3 regions of the Streptomyces sp. NPDC005393 genome follow, and region 2 is predicted to be linked to each of the others. Evidence: riboswitches for the same ligand, from Rfam matches in the RefSeq annotation. Region 2 holds a riboswitch; each other region holds the start of a gene.
The links. Region 2 has a riboswitch for glycine ahead of gcvP (aminomethyl-transferring glycine dehydrogenase). Riboswitches for the same ligand answer to the same signal wherever they lie in the genome.
Positions count from the first base shown of each region.

Region 1: linked by a shared signal. The riboswitch ahead of gcvP (aminomethyl-transferring glycine dehydrogenase) and the one ahead of gcvP (aminomethyl-transferring glycine dehydrogenase) in region 2 are both predicted to bind glycine.
Region 3: linked by a shared signal. The riboswitch ahead of gcvT (glycine cleavage system aminomethyltransferase GcvT) and the one ahead of gcvP (aminomethyl-transferring glycine dehydrogenase) in region 2 are both predicted to bind glycine.

Region 1 is NZ_JBEXFG010000055.1:9,296-15,373, forward strand. Features, by position in the region: gene ABZS71_RS30750 (DNA polymerase IV) at 302-1,723, shown strand; gene ABZS71_RS30755 (PRC-barrel domain-containing protein) at 1,696-2,016, opposite strand; glycine riboswitch at 2,143-2,240, shown strand; gene gcvP (aminomethyl-transferring glycine dehydrogenase) at 2,431-5,343, shown strand; gene ABZS71_RS30765 (DUF5999 family protein) at 5,429-5,635, opposite strand; gene ABZS71_RS30770 (hypothetical protein) at 5,900-6,078, opposite strand, start outside.
Region 2 is NZ_JBEXFG010000003.1:70,045-76,122, reverse strand. Features, by position in the region: gene ABZS71_RS04850 (SRPBCC family protein) at 1-307, shown strand, start outside; gene ABZS71_RS04845 (dipeptidase) at 392-1,765, opposite strand; glycine riboswitch at 2,142-2,238, shown strand; glycine riboswitch at 2,570-2,665, shown strand; gene gcvP (aminomethyl-transferring glycine dehydrogenase) at 2,817-5,669, shown strand; gene gcvT (glycine cleavage system aminomethyltransferase GcvT) at 5,701-6,078, shown strand, end outside.
Region 3 is NZ_JBEXFG010000001.1:428,845-434,922, reverse strand. Features, by position in the region: gene ABZS71_RS02160 (ABC transporter permease) at 1-392, opposite strand, end outside; gene ABZS71_RS02155 (enhanced serine sensitivity protein SseB C-terminal domain-containing protein) at 704-1,453, opposite strand; gene ABZS71_RS02150 (enhanced serine sensitivity protein SseB) at 1,612-2,382, opposite strand; gene ABZS71_RS02145 (AAA family ATPase) at 2,889-3,572, opposite strand; glycine riboswitch at 3,734-3,844, shown strand; gene gcvT (glycine cleavage system aminomethyltransferase GcvT) at 4,006-5,133, shown strand; gene gcvH (glycine cleavage system protein GcvH) at 5,234-5,614, shown strand; gene glyA (serine hydroxymethyltransferase) at 5,639-6,078, shown strand, end outside.

The sequences.
Region 1 (6,078 bases), on a different contig from region 2:
GCCCCCGGCCCCCGGCTGGGGGCACCTTCCAGCGGTAGCTGGGGGCGAGCCGAAGGGGCGCGCCGCTGTCGAAAGGGAGAGCGCGCGGAGGCCCTTCGGGTTCCCATCCGGTTTGGGGTGCCCCCGGCTCCCGGTTGGGGGCACCTTCCAGCGGTAGCTGGGGGCGAGCCGAAGGGGCGCGCCGCTGTCGTAAGGGAGAGCGCGCGGAGGCCCCGAGGAACGAGGGGTCGAGCACGGTCGACCGTCGACAGTGGCTTGAGCGCCCCGGAGGCGAACCGAGCCCTCAAAAAAAGGGGTAGATGTGAGGGGCGCGCCGACGATTCTGCATCTGGACATGGACGCCTTCTTCGCCGCGGCGGAGCAGGCGGCCAAGCCCAGCCTGCGCGGCAAGCCGGTGATCGTGGGCGGTCTCGGGCCGCGTGGCGTCGTCTCCACGGCCTCGTACGAGGCGCGGGTGTTCGGGGTCCACTCGGCCATGGCGATGGCCCAGGCCCGCCGCCTGTGTCCGAACGCGGCGTATCTGACCCCCCGCTTCACCCTCTACCGCCAGGTGAGCGATGTGGTCATGGCCCTGCTGCACACCCTGTCGCCGCTGGTGGAGCCGCTGAGCCTGGACGAGGCGTTCGTGGATCTGGAGGCGGGCGGCACCGAGCCCAGCGCGCGGGCGGCGCGCGCCGTGGGGGAGCGGCTGCGGGCCGATATCCGGGCGGCGACCGGGCTGACCGGCTCCGTAGGGCTCGCCGGATCCAAGATGCTCGCCAAGATCGCCTCGGAGGAGGCCAAGCCCGACGGCCTCGTGATCATCGAGCCCGGGACGGAGCGGGAGCTGCTCGACCCCCTGCCGGTGCGTACGCTTCCGGGCGTCGGCCCCGCCACGGCGGAGGCGCTGCGCCGGGCCGGGATCCACACCGTGGCCGAGACCCGGGAGGCGGGCGAGGCGGAGCTGGTGCGGCTGCTGGGACGGGCCCACGGGGCGTCGCTGCATCTGATGGCGAGCGGCCGGGACGAGCGGCCCGTGGTCGCCGAGCGGGACACCAAATCCGTATCCGTGGAGGACACCTTCGACGTGGACCTGACCGACCGCACCCGGGTGCAGCTGGAGGTCGCGCGGCTCGCCGACCGCTGTGTCCAGCGGCTGCGCGCCGCGGGCCGCTCGGGGCGCACGGTCGTGCTCAAGGTGCGGCGGTACGACTTCTCGACGCTCACCCGGTCGGAGACCCTGCGCGGGCCCACGGACGACCCGGGGGTGGTGCGGGAGGCCGCGGCGCGGCTGATCGAGGGCGTGGACACCACGGCGGGGGTGCGGCTGCTGGGGGTGGGCGTGAGCGGTCTCGCGGACTTCACCCAGGAGGATCTCTTCGCACAGGCCGCGCAGGCCGCCCACGACGCCCTGGAGGAGGCGGAGCGGGCCTCGGGCGCCGAAATGCCCGAGCCCGCGGGTGCGGGCGCGCAAGGGGCCGCTGAGGGCGCCGGGAAGTCGCGGCGCTGGCTGCCGGGGTCCGATGTGCGGCATGCGGAGTTCGGGGCGGGCTGGGTGCAGGGGAGCGGGGTGGGCCGGGTGACCGTGCGGTTCGAGGAACCCTGGTCGGAGCCGGGGCGGGTGCGCACCTTCCCCGTCGACGACCCGGCGCTGGAGCCGGGCGAGCCGCTGCCGCTGGTACGGCCCGCGGAGCGGGAAGCAGGCGTCGGCGGGGGTCAGCCGCCGGTCACATCGAGCCCGTAGTGGTGGTACAGCTGCAGCTCCTGCTCGGGAGAGAGATGGCGGCCGACCCCGAAGTCCGGCGCGTCCTTGATCAGTGCCCGGTCGTACGGCACCCGGAGCGTGTCGCCGACGACCTCGCTCGGTTCGAGCGGTACGAAGACGTCCCGGCTGAACAGTCCGGTGCGTACCGCCGCCCATTCGGGCTCGCCGGTCGCGTCGTCGAGATAGACCTCGTCCACGGTGCCGATCTTGGCGCCCTCGCGGTCGAATGCCTTGCGGCCGATCAGGGTCCGCGGGTCGATATCGGTCTGCACGCTCTCTCCCACAGGGTGGCAATTCTCCAGTGATACCTACAAAAAGCCACATCGCCGCGCACGGCCACTCGAGCGGTCGGTGACCAGCCCCGGCGACAGATGCGCTGGTACGCTGACTGTGGCTGCAGACCCCGTGCGGGAGAGTCCTCCGCCGACGCTGTCGGAGGCGCCGAAGGAGCAAATCCTCCCCGGAATCTCTCAGGCACACGTACCGCGCGGGCGAGGTCACTCTGGAAAGCAGGGTGGGCCACGGGCGAGTACGGCTCCCGAACCCCTCCTCACCGACGGTGAAAGCCGGTCCGCGGCACGGGGACCGGTGAAGCTCTCAGGTTGAGATGACAGAGGGGGAGGCCGTCCGGGCACCCGCGCCGCGGTGCCCCTCGCCGGTCGTTACAGACCAGGAGGCCCCCGCAGATGACCGCCAACCGCATCTCACTCTCCGACCTGGAGCGCTGTACTCCGTTCGAGCAGCGCCATATCGGTCCCGACAGTGAGGCGCAGGCCAAGATGCTCGCCCAGGTCGGCTTCGGCTCGCTCGACGAGCTGACCGAGGCCGCCGTGCCGGACGTCATAAAGAGCGCCGGGGCGCTGCGCCTGCCCCCGGCCCGCAGCGAGGCCGAGGTCCTCGCCGAGCTGCGCGGTCTCGCCGATCGCAATCAGGTGCTGCCGTCGATGATCGGCCTCGGCTACTACGGCACCTTCACCCCGCCGGTGATCCTGCGCAACGTCATGGAGAACCCCGCCTGGTACACGGCGTACACGCCCTATCAGCCGGAGATCTCCCAGGGCCGGCTGGAAGCCCTGCTGAACTTCCAGACCGTCGTCGCCGACCTGACCGGGCTGCCCACCGCCGGTTCCTCGCTGCTCGACGAGGGCACGGCCGCCGCCGAGGCCATGGCGCTCTCGCGGCGCGCCGGCAAGGTCAAGGAGGGCGTCTTCCTGGTTGACGCCGACTGTCTGCCGCAGACCATCGCGGTCATCCAGACCCGCGCCGAGCCGGCCGGTGTCGAGGTGGTCGTCGCCGACCTGACCGACGGCATCCCGGACGAGGCCGCCGAGCGCGGCGTGTTCGGCGTGCTGCTCCAGTACCCGGGCGCCTCCGGCGCGGTGCGCGACCCGCGCCCCGTCATCGAGCGGGCCCATGAGCTCGGGGCGATCGTCACCGTCGCCGCCGATCTGCTCGCGCTCACCCTGCTGACCCCGCCCGGCGAGCTGGGCGCGGACATCGCGGTCGGCAGCAGCCAGCGGTTCGGCGTGCCGATGGGCTTCGGCGGCCCGCACGCCGGCTTCATGGCCGTACGGGAGTCGTTCGCGCGCAACCTGCCCGGCCGGCTCGTCGGCGTCTCCGTGGACGCCGACGGCGACAAGGCGTACCGGCTCGCGCTGCAGACCCGTGAGCAGCACATCCGCCGGGAGAAGGCCACCAGCAACATCTGCACCGCCCAGGTCCTGCTGGCCGTGATGGCCGGGATGTACGCGGTCTACCACGGCCCCGACGGGCTCGCGGCCATCGCCCGCCGCACCCACCGCTACGCCGCCGTCCTCGCCGAGGGGCTGCGGGCGGGCGGTGTCGAGCTCGTGCACGACGCGTTCTTCGACACCCTCACCGCGCGGGTGCCCGGCCGCGCCGCCGTGGTCGTCGCCGCGGCCCGTGAGGCCGGGGTCAACCTGCGGCTCACCGACGCCGACCACGTCGGCATCGCCTGTGACGAGACCACCGGACGCGCCCAGCTCGCCGCCGTATGGTCCGCCTTCGGCGTGGACGGCGGAGCCGGCGACGGCCCCGGCGTCCCCGGTATCGACGAGCTCGATGCCACGGCGGGCGAGGCGCTGCCCGCGGGTCTGCTGCGCACCGACGCGTATCTGAGCCACCCGGTCTTCCACCAGCACCGCTCCGAGACCGCGATGCTGCGCTATCTGCGGCGCCTGGCCGACCGGGACTACGCCCTGGACCGGGGCATGATCCCGCTCGGCTCCTGCACCATGAAGCTCAACGCCACCACCGAGATGGAGCCGGTCACCTGGCCCGAGTTCGGCGCGCTGCACCCCTTCGTGCCGGTCGAGCAGGCCCATGGCTACCTGACGCTGATCCGCGAGCTGGAGGAGCGGCTGGCCGAGGTCACCGGCTACGACAAGGTCTCCCTCCAGCCGAACGCCGGATCGCAGGGCGAGCTGTCCGGGCTGCTGGCCGTGCGGGCGTACCACCGGGCCAACGGGGACAGCCGGCGCACCGTCTGTCTGATCCCGTCCTCCGCGCACGGCACCAACGCGGCCAGCGCCGTGATGGCCGGCATGAAGGTCGTCGTGGTCAAGACCGGCGAGGACGGCGAGGTGGACACCGACGATCTGCGCGCCAAGATCGAGCAGTACGGCGACGAGCTGGCCGTCCTCATGGTCACCTACCCCTCCACGCACGGGGTGTTCGAGGAGCACATCACCGAGGTCTGCGCGGCGGTGCACGACGCGGGCGGCCAGGTGTACGTGGACGGCGCCAACCTCAACGCGCTGGTCGGGCTCGCCGAGCCGGGCCGGTTCGGCGGCGATGTCTCGCATCTGAATCTGCACAAGACCTTCTGCATCCCGCACGGCGGCGGCGGCCCCGGCGTCGGCCCGGTCGCGGTGCGCGAACATCTGGCCCCCTACCTCCCCAACCATCCGCTGCAGCCCGCCGCGGGTCCGGCCACCGGCGTCGGCCCGGTCTCGGCCGCGCCGTGGGGCTCCGCGGGGATCCTGCCGATCTCCTGGGCGTACATCCGGCTGATGGGCGCCGAGGGGCTGCGCCGCGCGACCCAGGTCGCGGTGCTCTCCGCCAACTACATCGCCAAGCGGCTGGAGCCGCACTACCCGGTGCTCTACACCGGCCCCGGCGGTCTGGTGGCCCATGAGTGCATCGTCGATCTGCGGCCGCTCACCAAGGCGACCGGGGTGACCGTCGACGATGTGGCCAAGCGACTGATCGACTACGGCTTCCACGCGCCGACGATGTCGTTCCCGGTCGCCGGGACGCTGATGATCGAGCCGACGGAGAGCGAGGACCTGGCGGAGCTGGACCGGTTCTGCGAGGCGCTGATCGCCATCCGCGCGGAGATCGAGAAGGTCGGCTCGGGGGAGTGGGCCAAGGAGGACAACCCGCTGCGGAACGCGCCGCATACGGCCGCGTCGCTGGGCGGGGAGTGGCACCACCCGTACACCCGGGAGGAAGCGGTCTTCCCGGCCGGGGTCGTCGCTGCCGACAAGTACTGGCCGCCGGTACGGCGGATCGACGGGGCCTTCGGGGACCGTAACCTCGTCTGCTCCTGCCCGCCGCTGGAGTCCTACGAGGGCTGACGGGGGGTCTGCGACCTCGTCAGCGGGGCCGGTTCGGCGATGCGCCGGGCCGGCCCCTGTGTGTGGTGCCGCCCACGTGTCGAAGCTAGGCGGCGGTCGCGATGTGCTCGGAACCCAGCGGCCGGCACGGTGCGATGACGCGCCCGTCCGGCAGCAGCTCACCGGTGTCCTCGAAGAGCAGGACACCGTTGCACAGCAGGCTCCAGCCCTGCTCCGGGTGGTGCGCCACGAGATGGGCGGCCTCCCGGTCGGCGGATTCGGCTGACGGACAGGGTGGTTGGTGCTGGCACATGGCAGGGTTCTTTCGCTGCGGAGTGGTGATTGTCCTGCGGCTCGCTGCGGCTTTCATGGCCGCCCCCCGTGGTGAGTTGGTCGGTTGGCTCCCAGTGTTGCCCTACGGGTCTGATTCCGCAGGGATTTCGTGGCACCGGTCTCGCTAGATAATGACGCATCACCCGTCCGGACGGTTCATCCCGGCGGGACTGTTACCAGGATGCGCCGAAGCGCCCCGTGACCCGGTGGTCACGGGGCGCTTCGGCCGTGATGAAAGAGCAGGTCAGGCAGGTGAGCCAAGCAAGGGAGCCGGGGTCAGCCGGAGGGTGAGCACGGGCAGCAGATCCGTTGCGGGGTGTGCCCGGTGGGCGGCGATACCGGGCGGGGCCGGGGCGAGCGGCACCAGCAGGTCGCCGGCGCCCAGACCGCCCTCGGCGGCGTCCGCGGCGGTGTCGCCGTGCA
Region 2 (6,078 bases):
GTTCGCCCAGGCTCTGTCTGCCGAGCTGGCCACCTCTGAGTCGGCCACCTCTGAGCCGTCACAAGACAAGGACGCCCACCAGGACGCTGTGTCGCAGCTCCCCGCAGCGGCATCCAACGGCGGCGGCGCTCCCACCAGCCTCACGGCTCCCGCCACCGCGGGGACTCGCCTCCGTGTCGCGGAAGACCACCTGGATCTGCTCGAGGCGGTCGGTCCCGTGGCGAGGCGAATCGTGCCAAGGCTTGCCGGCGCGACACTGCTCATCGTCCTCTCGATTCTCCTGGCCTGGTATTTCACCAGCAATTGATCGGTCTGCGCAGGCCGGTCAACCGGCTCGTCGGCGGGGCCCCGAAGAGGGGCCCCGCCGACGGCCACTGCCGCCCGCCGGCCGTCAGCTCCTCTTCGAATCCGCGTACCTGATCAGGAACAGCGCCTCGGTGAGCGAGAGCCGCTCCAGCTCTTGAGGCGACACGCTTTCGTTCACCGCGTGGATCTGCGCCTCCGGCTCGCTAAGGCCGATCAATAGGATCTCCGCCTTCGGGTAAATCGAGGCCAGTGTGTTGCAAAGCGGGATCGAGAAGCCTTGACCGGCGACTTGCATCTCCTCCCCCGGGTAGGCGATCCGCATGGCCTCCGCCATCGATGTGTACGCCGGGCTGGTGGTGTCCACTTGGAACGGCTGCCCCTGGCCAACCTGCTCCACCGCGACCCGCGCACCCCAGGGGACCTTGGCATCGAGATGCGCGGTCAGCAGTGTGGCCGCCCCAGCCACTTCGGTCCCTGGTGGCACCCGCAGGCTGACCAGCGCGCGTGCGGACGCCTGAATCGACGCAGTGGCGCCGGTCGCCGACGGGCAGTCGATGCCGAGCACAGTGACGGACGGCCGCGCCCACAGACGGTCCGCGATCGTTCCGCTACCCGTCAGTGCCACCCCTGTGAGAACCCCGGCGTCCCGCCGGAAGTCCTCCTCCTGGTACTGCAGTCCCTCCCATGTTCCGTCCGCGGCCAGTCCATCCACGGTCGTCGAGCCGTCCTCGTCCCGCAGCGAGTCGAGGACGCGGATCAGCGCGGCGAGCGCGTCGGGCGCGGCTCCACCGAATTGGCCTGAGTGGAGATTGCCCTCAAGAGTGTTCACCTCCACGCGCATCAACGCCATGCCGCGCAGAGTCGCGGTGACTGTCGGCAGCCCGGCACGGAAGTTGCCGGCGTCACCGATGACGATCGCGTCGGCCGAAAGCAGTTCCGGGTGCTGCTCGGCGTACTGCTGCAGGCCTCCGGTGCCCTGCTCCTCCGAACCTTCTACGACAACCTTGACGCCGACCGGTATCCCGCCATTGGCCTTGAGCGCACGCAGCGCGAGAATGTGCATGATCAGGCCGCCCTTGCAGTCGGCCGCACCACGCCCGTACCAGCGCCCGTCGCGCTCGGCAAGCTCGAACGGGGGCGAGAGCCAGGCGGATTCATCAAGTGGTGGCTGCACATCGTAGTGGGCGTAAAGCAGCACGGTCCGGGCATCCGCAGGGCCGGGAAGATATCCGTATACGGAACGCGTACCGTCCGGGGTGTCCAACAGTGCGACGTCCCTGAACCCCTCCGCGCGGAGCAGGTCGGCGACCCAATTCGCGGCGGCCTCGCACTCACTCTTCGGGAACTGGGCGGGGTCGGCCACGGACTGGAATGCAACCAGTTCGGCGAGCTCAGTCTTGGCGCGCGGCATGAGCGACGCGATGGTCTCGGCCAGCGCGGTCGCGGGCGGGGAGGTCATCGATATCTCCTCGTAGGTGCTACAGGGTTACGCGGGTCACGGCCGCAATCACCCGGAGCTCGGCGCGTCTTTGGGCCGCCCTTGGGGACGGCCTGGTGATCGGGGGCCCGCCGGCATTGGGGCGGCGTGCACGACAGCCGTGCCCCGACGGCGGACGCTGTTCCCGGAAAGAAAACGCGTATCCAGAAAATAGGCCGCCACTCCCAGCACATCTCCGTGGACTCCTACAAATCATTACGCAGAACCATGCAGTCTGCACCGCAGTGTCGGGCTATCGACCGGACGGCCATCAGCTACGTCGCGGGGCACTTGACGGCCGCATGGGGTGCCCGTAAGTTGCCGTCCGAAGGATCGGACAACAAAGACTCCGAGCTGAAGATTCTGTGCGGGAGAGTCCACGTTCTGTGTTGGCGTGGCGCCGAAGGAGCAAATCCTCCCCGGAAACTCTCAGGCCTCGTTACCGCGCAGAGGAGGCGAACTCTGGAAAGCAGGCGCTCACGCGCCTCGCCCACGGTGCAAGCCGCGGATTCCCGCGGCGAAGCTCTCAGGCCAATGACAGAGGGGGAGGCTCACTCGGCCGCACGGGCTCCTGCCTGTGCTCGACACTCGAGGAGGTCTCCATGGTTCGCTGTACCCCGTCTACGTTCAACCTTCGCGCATGGTCTCTCGGAGCCCGGAACACCTCGCCGCCCCGGCCCATGACTGCGTCGAGATCACCTGCGTCGCTGCCGCCACCGTGGTGTTCGACCTGATCACGCCCACCTGACCTTTCGGCCAGGCCCGACAACTGAACATCGAGCTGTTCGAACCGAGGCGGGAGAGTCCTCGCCCACCCTTGGCGAGGCGCCGAAGGAGCAACTCTCCCCAGAATCTCTCAGGCCCAACTACCGCTTCGGCGAGGCTCCTCTGGAAAGACAGGACGTCACGTCCTGCGCCCACGGTGCAAACCGCCGGATCCGGTGGTGAAGCTCTCAGGTACCGATGACAGAGCGGGGAGGTCACCCGTCCACGGTGCCGCGTCCGCGGTGCCTCCAACAGGGAGCCTCCCGCCATGACCTCATCCGCGTCCGGCGCGTTCGCCACCCGTCACATCGGCGTCAGCGATGCCGACCGCGCCAAGATGCTGGCCGAAGTCGGCTACCCGACGCTGGCCGCGCTCATTGACGCCGCCGTTCCGAGCGGCATCCGGAGCACCTCCGACCTGAACCTGCCCCCCGCCGCCACCGAGGCCGAGGTGCGCGCCGAGCTGCAGGAGATCGCGAGCAGGAACACTGCGGCCGTCCCGATGATCGGCCTCGGCTACCACGCGACCACCACGCCCGCAGTGATCCGGCGCAACGTGCTGGAAGACCCGGCGTGGTACACCGCCTACACGCCGTACCAGCCGGAGATCAGCCAGGGCCGACTCGAGGCGCTGATCAATTTCCAGACCATGGTCGGCGACCTCACCGGGCTGCCGACTGCCAACGCATCGCTGCTGGACGAGGGTACGGCGGTCGCCGAGGCCGTCACGGTCATGCGCCGCGTCGCAGGCAAGAAGAGCTCCCCCCGCGTCCTGGTCGACCGCGACACCCTGCCGCAGACCCTCGACGTCCTGCGCACGCGTGCAGCCGCGGTCGGCATCGAGATCATCGAGATCGACCTCGCCAAGCCGCTGCCTGAGGACGACTTCTTCGGGATGGTGCTGTCCTACCCCGGGTGCTCGGGCGCGATCCGCGACCTGCGCGAGGTGACCGCTGCGGCACGGGCACGCGGGGCGCTGGTCACCGTGACCGCCGACCTGCTGGCGCTCACCCTGCTCGTGCCACCGGGGGAGTACGGCGCCGACATCGTCGTGGGATCGTCCCAGCGGTTCGGTGTCCCCCTGTTCTACGGCGGGCCGCACGCCGGCTACATCGCGGTCCGCGCAGGGCTCGAACGTCACCTGCCCGGCAGGCTCGTGGGCGTGTCCGTGGACGACGCCGGCCGGCCGGCGTACCGCCTCGCCCTGCAGACCCGCGAGCAGCACATCCGGCGCGACAAGGCGACCTCCAACATCTGCACGGCGCAGGTGCTGCTCGCCGTGGTCGCGTCGATGTACGCCGTCTACCACGGCCCCGACGGTCTGACCGAGATCGCCCGGCGGACGCACCGGTACGCCACGCTCATCGCCGCGGGCCTGCGGGCGAGCGGGATCACGGTGGTGCACCGCGAGTTCTTCGACACCCTGCTGGTGCGGGTCCCCGGCCGTGCCGAGGAGGTCGTCGCGGCCGCGCACGACAAGGGCCTGCGGGTGCGGCTGGTGGACGGCGACCACGTCGGCGTCTCCTGCTCCGAGGCCACCACGGAGGACCACGTCCGCCTCGTACTCGACGCCTTCGGCTGGGCCGGCGACGGCCTGGACGGGCTGGCGGCCGGCGCCCCGGCGGCGCTGCCGTCGGGGCTGCGCCGCACCTCCCCCTTCCTCACCCACCCGGTCTTCCACCAGCACCGCTCCGAGACCTCGATGCTGCGCTACCTGCGCAAGCTCGCCGACCGGGACTTCGCGCTGGACCGCGGCATGATCCCGCTCGGGTCCTGCACGATGAAGCTCAACGCGACCACAGAGATGGAGCCGGTCAGCTGGCCCGGGTTCGCCGACCTGCACCCGTTCGCGGCCATCACGGACGCGGCCGGGTACATGGCCCTGACGGAGCAGCTCGAGACCTGGCTGGCCGAGGTCACCGGCTACGCCAAGGTCTCCATCCAGCCCAACGCCGGATCGCAGGGCGAGCTCGCGGGCCTGCTGGCGATCCGCGCCTACCACCGGAGCAACGGCCAGGCCGGACGCGACGTATGCCTGATCCCGGCAAGCGCGCACGGCACCAACGCCGCCTCGGCCGCCCTGGCCGGCATGCGCGTCGCCGTGGTGGCGTCACGGCCCGACGGCACGGTCGACCTCGACGACCTCGAGGCCAAGTGCGCGAAGCACGCCGACGACCTGGCCGCGATCATGGTGACCTACCCCTCGACGCACGGCGTCTACGAGGAGAGCATCACCCGGCTGTGCGAGCTGGTGCACGAGTACGGCGGACAGGTGTACGTCGACGGCGCCAACCTCAACGCGCTGCTCGGGGTCGCCAAGCCCGGTGAATTCGGCGGCGACGTGTCACACCTCAACCTCCACAAGACGTTCTGCATCCCGCACGGCGGCGGCGGGCCGGGCGTCGGCCCGGTCGCCGTGCGCGCGCACCTCGCGCCGTACCTGCCCACCCACCCGCTGCACCCCGACACGGAGCGCCGCGACGGGATCGGGGCGGTGAGCGCCGCACCGTTCGGCAGCGCCGGCATCCTGCCGATCCCGTGGGCCTACATCCGGATGATGGGCGCCGAGGGGCTGACCGAGGCGACCCAAACTGCCGTGCTGAGCGCCAACTACGTCGCCCGTCGGCTCGCGCCGCACTTCCCGGTCCTGTACGCCGGGGAGGACGACCTCGTCGCGCACGAGTCCATCCTCGACGTACGCCCGATCACCGCCGCCACGGGTGTGACGGTCGACGACATCGCCAAGCGGCTCATCGACTACGGCTTCCACGCACCGACGATGAGCTTCCCGGTCGCCGGGACGCTGATGGTCGAGCCGACGGAGAGCGAGAGCCTGCAGGAGCTGGACCGCTTCTGCGAGGCCATGATCGCGATCCGCGCGGAGATCGACCTGGTGGCCAAGGCCGTCTGGACCCTCGAGGAGAGCCCGCTGCGACGGGCACCGCACACCGCCGCCGCGATCGCCGGCGAGTGGACCCGAGCCTACTCCCGCGAGCGGGCCGCCTTCCCGGCGGGCGTCACGCCGGACAAGTACTGGCCGCCGGTTGGCCGGATTGACCAGGCGCACGGCGACCGGAACCTGGTCTGCGCTTGCCCGCCTCCCGAGTCGTTCGAGTCCTGACCCGACCGGTCACTGTCCGAGAGGGACCACCATGTCGAGGAAGACACCCCTGCACGACATCCACGTGGAACTCGGTGCGTCGTTCACCGACTTCGCCGGCTGGGCCATGCCACTGCGCTACACCTCCGAGCTGGCCGAGCATCACGCCGTACGGACCGCCGCCGGAGTCTTCGACCTCACCCACATGGGTGAGATCGAACTGTCCGGTCCCGAGGTGGGCCGGGCCCTCGACCACGCCCTGGTCGGGGAGCCGTCGAAGATCGCCGTCGGCCGCGCGCGCTATTCCATGCTGGTCCACGAGACCGGCGGAGTGCTCGACGACCTCGTCGTCTACCGCCTGGCCGAGGAGAGGTACCTCGTCGTGGCCAACGCCGGCAACGCGCTGGTCGTGCTCTCCTGCCTGCGTGAC
Region 3 (6,078 bases), on a different contig from region 2:
AGGAACGCCACCAGCAGGGAGATCCGTGCGCCGTAAATGACCCGGCTGAAGACATCGCGACCGTTCTTCGGCTCGACGCCGAAGAGGAAGTCGGAGCCGATACCGCCCATGGACCCCTTCGGGGTGCCGAACAGCGGGTCGATCTCCTCCTGGTGGAACTCGTTGGGCGGATGACCGAGCAGATTCACGATCAGCGGCGCGAAGATCGCCACCAGGACCAGGAGGACGACAACGATGCCACCGGCCAGCGCGAGCTTGTCGCGCTTCAGGCGCATCCAGGCGATCTGCCGCAGCGACCTGCCTTGGACCGACGCCTTGACTGCGTTCGCCGCTACATCGGCAGTCGCGACCGGATCCGCGTCGGTGGTCGTGCCGTGCAATGGTGCCGACATCGTGGTGAAGACTCCTCATCTCGACCGGTGGTGACCGGCCCACGACTCGCCGCTGTGGCGGCTTCGTTCACTCCATGGGTGAAAGTCGCGCTCGTGGTACGGAACCCCTCTGGAAGGGGGTCGTACACAGGAACCGGCACCCCTTGGAGCGGGAGTCTTCATCGCGTTTGTGATCACCCGCCAGTGCTCCCGGGCAATGGATGCTTAACCGTGATGTGAGGACGGGTGTTCCGTTATACGGACAGTCGCGACACGAGAACGCAGCAGTAACATGCGCCCCGAGGGGACGGTTTCAGCCGCTTCGCGGTGGATCAGTACGCGTGGCGCGGCGGCGGATAGCCGTAGCCGTAGGACGGCGGCGCGGCGGGGGCGGTGCCGTAGGCGTCGCGGTCGAAGAACGGGCGGGCGCCGGCCCGCATCCACATCGCGACCGGGTCGTACTCGTCCGAGAGCGCGACCGTGGAGACCGGCAGCCCGTCCGGGACCGCGGCGATCGACTGCTCCATCATCACCCGCACGGACTGCACGGCCGGCCCGCTGGTGTCGTACAGATCCAGACCGATGGCCAGGTACGGGGCGCCCAGCGCGGGCTGCACCCAGGCGCGCCGCAAGGAGCGCACCACGGCGGTGCGGTGCGCGTTCTGCCCCAACAGGGCGTAGAACTGGGGGATGTCGATGGCGGGCTCGGTCAGCTTCAGCGGTCCGGCGGGCAGCCGGTCCAGACCGCCGGCGATCCGGCGCAGGTCGAGCCAGGGGATGCCCACCCCGCCGCCGGGCGCGTGCGGGTTGAGCCACAGGCCGTAGCGGTCGCGGTAGAGCGAGGCGGCGATCCGGCGTCCGTCCACCACCTCGTGCGCACGATTCCAGCCACTCGCGGCGAGTTCCTGGGCGGAGGTCACACACGGGGCGTAACCAAGGCCGCCCACGTCCATGTTTCCGTACTGGGCGTCGGACGAGCCGGGCGCACCGTGCCACAGCAGCATCCAGACCTCGCCCTCGGCGAGGGCGTGCAGCAGCGCCTCGTAGGCGTCGTACCGGCCGGGAGCGACCTGCTGCAGCATCCGCTCCACCTGACCGGCCGCAGCCCCCCAATCCGCGCCCGCGCTCACCTGGGTCCGCCCCTCTCTCGGCCTTGCCCACACCTCACCGAGGCGCGTCGTCACGCCCCGCCTGGTCATCAAACCAGCTTACGGGCCCCCGCAGCGGGCCCTGGGGTGAGTCAGAGGTCACGGTCGTAGAACGGCCGCACGCGCTCGAGCATCCAGTCCGCGACCGGGTCCTGGGCGACGTCCAGCAGAACGAGCTGCACCGGCCACGGCAACGGCACCGAGCCGAGCGCGCGGCCCAGCGCTTCCACCGCGAAGGCCTGGCCGTCCGGGCCGGGCGCATCGAGCTCGACGCCGACGAAGAGCGCGGGCGCGTCGCCCTCGACGCTGGCCAGGGCGCGCCGGGCGGTCCGCACCCCGGTCTCCTTGGCGAACTCGATCCCGGCGGCGGCCAGGAAGTCGACCGGCTCGTCCTGCCAGTCGGGCTCGAAGAGCCGCACCCGGCCGCCGGTGGCCGATCCGTCGAGTTCCGTACGCCCGGCGCGGCACAGCCGCGCGACAGCGGGGGGCGGAAGCGGTACGCCAACCGCACCACCGGGGTTCACCGCGATGCCGAGTTTGGGCGGCAGGCCGCGGGCGAACTCGACGGCCGGGGCGATGGTGAACGGCATATGGGCGCCGACGACTTGCAGAAACTGCTGCTGGGAGCTGAACACCGGAACATACGCGGCGCCGTCGATCTCCATGGTGGGCAGATCGAGGCTCGGGCTGTCGGGGCCCCCGCCGTTCGGCAGCGGAACCCAGATATGGCTGCGGGCAAGCGTCTCGACGATGCGCGCCCCGGCCCCCGGGACCTCGACCGAGGCGGCGAGCACCTCTTCGAGCTCATTGCCCGGGAACGCGGGATAAGCGCTGTCGGGGAATCCACCGTGAGCCGATGTCATACCGGGCTGCTCCGGGAAACTCATGTTCGTCCAACCACCATCTCGTCCGGCCTTCACCAGCACCTTAACGCCCTTTGTCAGGGCTCGGTTCGCCTCCGGGGCGCTCGAGCCACTGTCGACAGTCGACCGTGCTCGGCCCCCCTTTTTTTCAGGGCTCGGTTCGCCTCCGGGGCGCTCAAGCCACTGTCGACGGTCGACCGTGCTCGGCCACTCGTTCCTCGCGGCCTCCGCGCGCTCTCCCTTTCGACAGCGGCGCGCCCCTTCGGCTCACTCGCCACGGAGCCGGGGGCACCCCACAACGATGGGAGCCCTCCCGGCCTGCGCTCGCTCTCTCCTTCGACACCGGCGCGCCCCACCGGCTCGCCCCCAGCCGGAGGTCCGACCCGAGGCTCGACACCGGCGCGCCCCAATCGGCTCGCCCCCAGCTACCGCTGGGAGGTGCCCCCACGAGGCTCCACGGCGGCGCGCCCCTTTGGCGTAGCGCCCAATTTGGCGTAGCACCCACGTCACTCGAAGGAGATACCACGCAACGCGTTCGCGGTCGACCGGTCCAGCAGCACCGCGGAGGCGCAGCCCTCGGGCGGCCGACCGGCCTCCACCCGCGAGACCAGCCGGCGCACCGCGCGCCGATGCCGTCCGAAGGCGTAGCCCGAGACGCCGCGGCCCCGTGCGGCCTGCCCCTGAAGCGCCACCGCCGGCTCCACGTCCAGCAGCACCATATGGAGCCGGCGGCCGCTGCGCCGCGCGTCCCGTGCCAGCCAGCGGCGGACCCACGCCAGCGAGCCGCAGTCGTGCACGACCACGCTCGCGCCCGAGCGCAGCGCACGGCGCAGGCCCGCGTAGTGCGCGCACCGGACCAGCGGGCGGTACAGCGCGTACGGCAGCCAGCGGGGCAGCCGGCCCTCCCATGACGCGCGGGTGTCCTGTGAGTCGACTCGTATGACGGCGGCGCCGCCGTGGTCCAGGACCGGCACCGCCCGGTTGATCAGAGTGGTCTTGCCGCTGCCCGGCAGCCCGGAGGCGACCAGCACATCCCGCGCCGGGTAGCGCAGCTCGCGCGGTCCCGCGGCGGCGCGCAGGTCGTGCACGGCGGCTCTGCGCCCCGGCCGGAGCGTGTCGGCGGCCGGCGCCTCACCCCGCCGCGCGGGCAGGGGTCCATGGGTCGTCGCATATGTTCCCTGCCCCTGCACCGTGATCGTCCTCCCAGGTCGGTCACTGCGGCTCGTACCCGAAGAGTGTCAAGAAAAGGTAATGTCCATCAAGGCGCTCGCTCGCGGTCCTGGTCACATTGCGGGGCTTCCCTTCTCGCCCATACGTGCGATGATGTGCGCGCAACTCCATACCGGCCGCTTGAATCCGCGCGGGAGAGTCCTTGGTCACCGGCAGCCGTGCCGGGCGTCCGGGGCGCCGAAGGAGCAAGTCCTCCCTTGAATCTCTCAGGCCCGAATACCGCGCGGGCGAGGCAGATCTGAAAAGCGAGCCGCTGGTGTGGCTCCACCCAAGGTGCAAGCCGAAGGCCCTCTTGTTGTGAGGGGAGTCACGGCGAACCTCTCAGGTTCCGATGACAGATGGGGAGGACCGTCCCTGTCGTCGCCGCAATCCTGATCCTGGGAGCTGTGAATCATGTCCGACGCCCCGCCCACGCCACGCCGTACCGCGCTGGACGCGACCCACCGTGCGCTCGGCGCCACCATTACCGACTTCGCCGGCTGGGACATGCCGCTGCGCTACGGCAGCGAGCGCGACGAGCACACCGCGGTGCGCACCCGCGCCGGGCTCTTCGACCTCTCCCACATGGGTGAGATCACTCTCACCGGGCCCCAGGCGGCCGAGGCCCTGGACTACGCCCTGGTCGGTCATCTCTCGGCGCTGGCCGTGGGCCGCGCCCGCTACACCATGATCTGCGACATCGAGGGCGGCATCCTCGACGACCTGATCGTCTACCGCCTCGCCGAGCAGGAGTTCCTGGTCGTGGCCAACGCCTCCAACGCCCAGGTGGTGCTGGACGCGCTGACCGAGCGCGCCACCGGCTTCGAGACGGCCGTACGGGACGACCGCGACGCCTACGCGCTGATCGCCGTCCAGGGGCCCGAGTCCCCGGGGATCCTGAAGAGCCTCACCGACGCCGATCTCGACGGCCTGAAGTACTACGCGGGGCTCCCGGGCACCGTCGCGGGCGTCTCCGCGCTGATCGCCCGCACCGGCTACACGGGCGAGGACGGCTTCGAGCTGTTCGTCGCGCCGGACGACGCCGAGCGGGTCTGGCAGGCGCTGACGGAGGTGGGGGCTCCGGTGGGTCTGGTTCCCTGCGGTCTGTCCTGCCGGGACACGCTGCGGCTGGAGGCCGGGATGCCGCTGTACGGGCATGAGCTGTCCACCGACACGACGCCCTTCGACGCGGGGCTCGGCCGGGTGGTGAAGTTCGAGAAGGCCGGTGACTTCGTCGGGCGCCAGGCGCTGGAGGCCGCGGCGCGCCAGGCGGAGAGCCGGCCGCCGCGCGCGCTGGTGGGCCTGATCGCGGCCGGCCGCCGGGTGCCGCGCGCCGGATACGCCGTCGTAGCGGCGGACGGCTCGCGGATCGGCCAGGTCACCTCGGGTGCGCCCTCCCCGACGCTGGGCAAGCCGATCGCGATGGCGTACGTCGACGCGGAGCACGCGGGGCCCGGCACCGACGGTGTGTCGGTGGACATCCGCGGTACCCAGGAGCCGTACGAGGTCGTCGCGCTCCCCTTCTACCGGCGCGGGCGCTGAGCCCCGCGGTGCCCGCGGCATCGCGGCGCCGCATTCCACCCCGTCCCACCAGTCAAGACCCGTTTCCCAAGCACTCCCCCGTATCCAGGAGAATCGGACCATGAGCAACCCCCAGCAGCTGCGCTACAGCAAGGAGCACGAGTGGCTGTCGGCCGCCGACGAGGACGGCGTGTCGACCATCGGCATCACCGAATACGCGGCCAACGCGCTCGGCGATGTCGTCTATGTCCAGCTCCCGGATGTCGGTTCCGCCGTCGCCGCCGGTGAGACCTGCGGTGAGCTGGAGTCCACGAAGTCGGTCAGCGACCTGTACGCGCCCGTCTCCGGCGAGGTCACCGAGATCAACGAGGACGTGGTGAACGACCCGGCGCTGGTGAATTCCGCCCCCTTCGAGGGCGGCTGGCTGTTCAGGGTGAGGGTGACGGACGAGCCGGAGGACCTACTCTCCGCCGACGAGTACACCACCTTCGCCGGAAACTGACCCTCCTCTTCGATCGGGACCCTGATGTCGCTTCTCAACAGCTCCCTGCACGAGCTCGACCCGGATGTCGCCGCCGCCGTCGACGCCGAACTCCACCGCCAGCAGTCCACCCTGGAGATGATCGCCTCGGAGAACTTCGCTCCGGCGGCCGTCATGGAGGCCCAGGGCTCGGTCCTCACCAACAAGTACGCCGAGGGCTACCCCGGCCGCCGGTACTACGGCGGCTGTGAGCATGTCGATGTGGTCGAGCAGATCGCCATCGACCGGGTCAAGGAGCTCTTCGGCGCCGAGGCCGCCAATGTCCAGCCGCACTCGGGCGCCCAGGCCAACGCGGCCGCGATGTTCGCGCTGCTCTCCCCCGGCGACACCATCCTGGGTCTGAGCCTGGCGCACGGCGGCCATCTGACCCATGGCATGAAGATCAACTTCTCCGGCAAGCTCTACGACGTGGTCCCCTACCACGT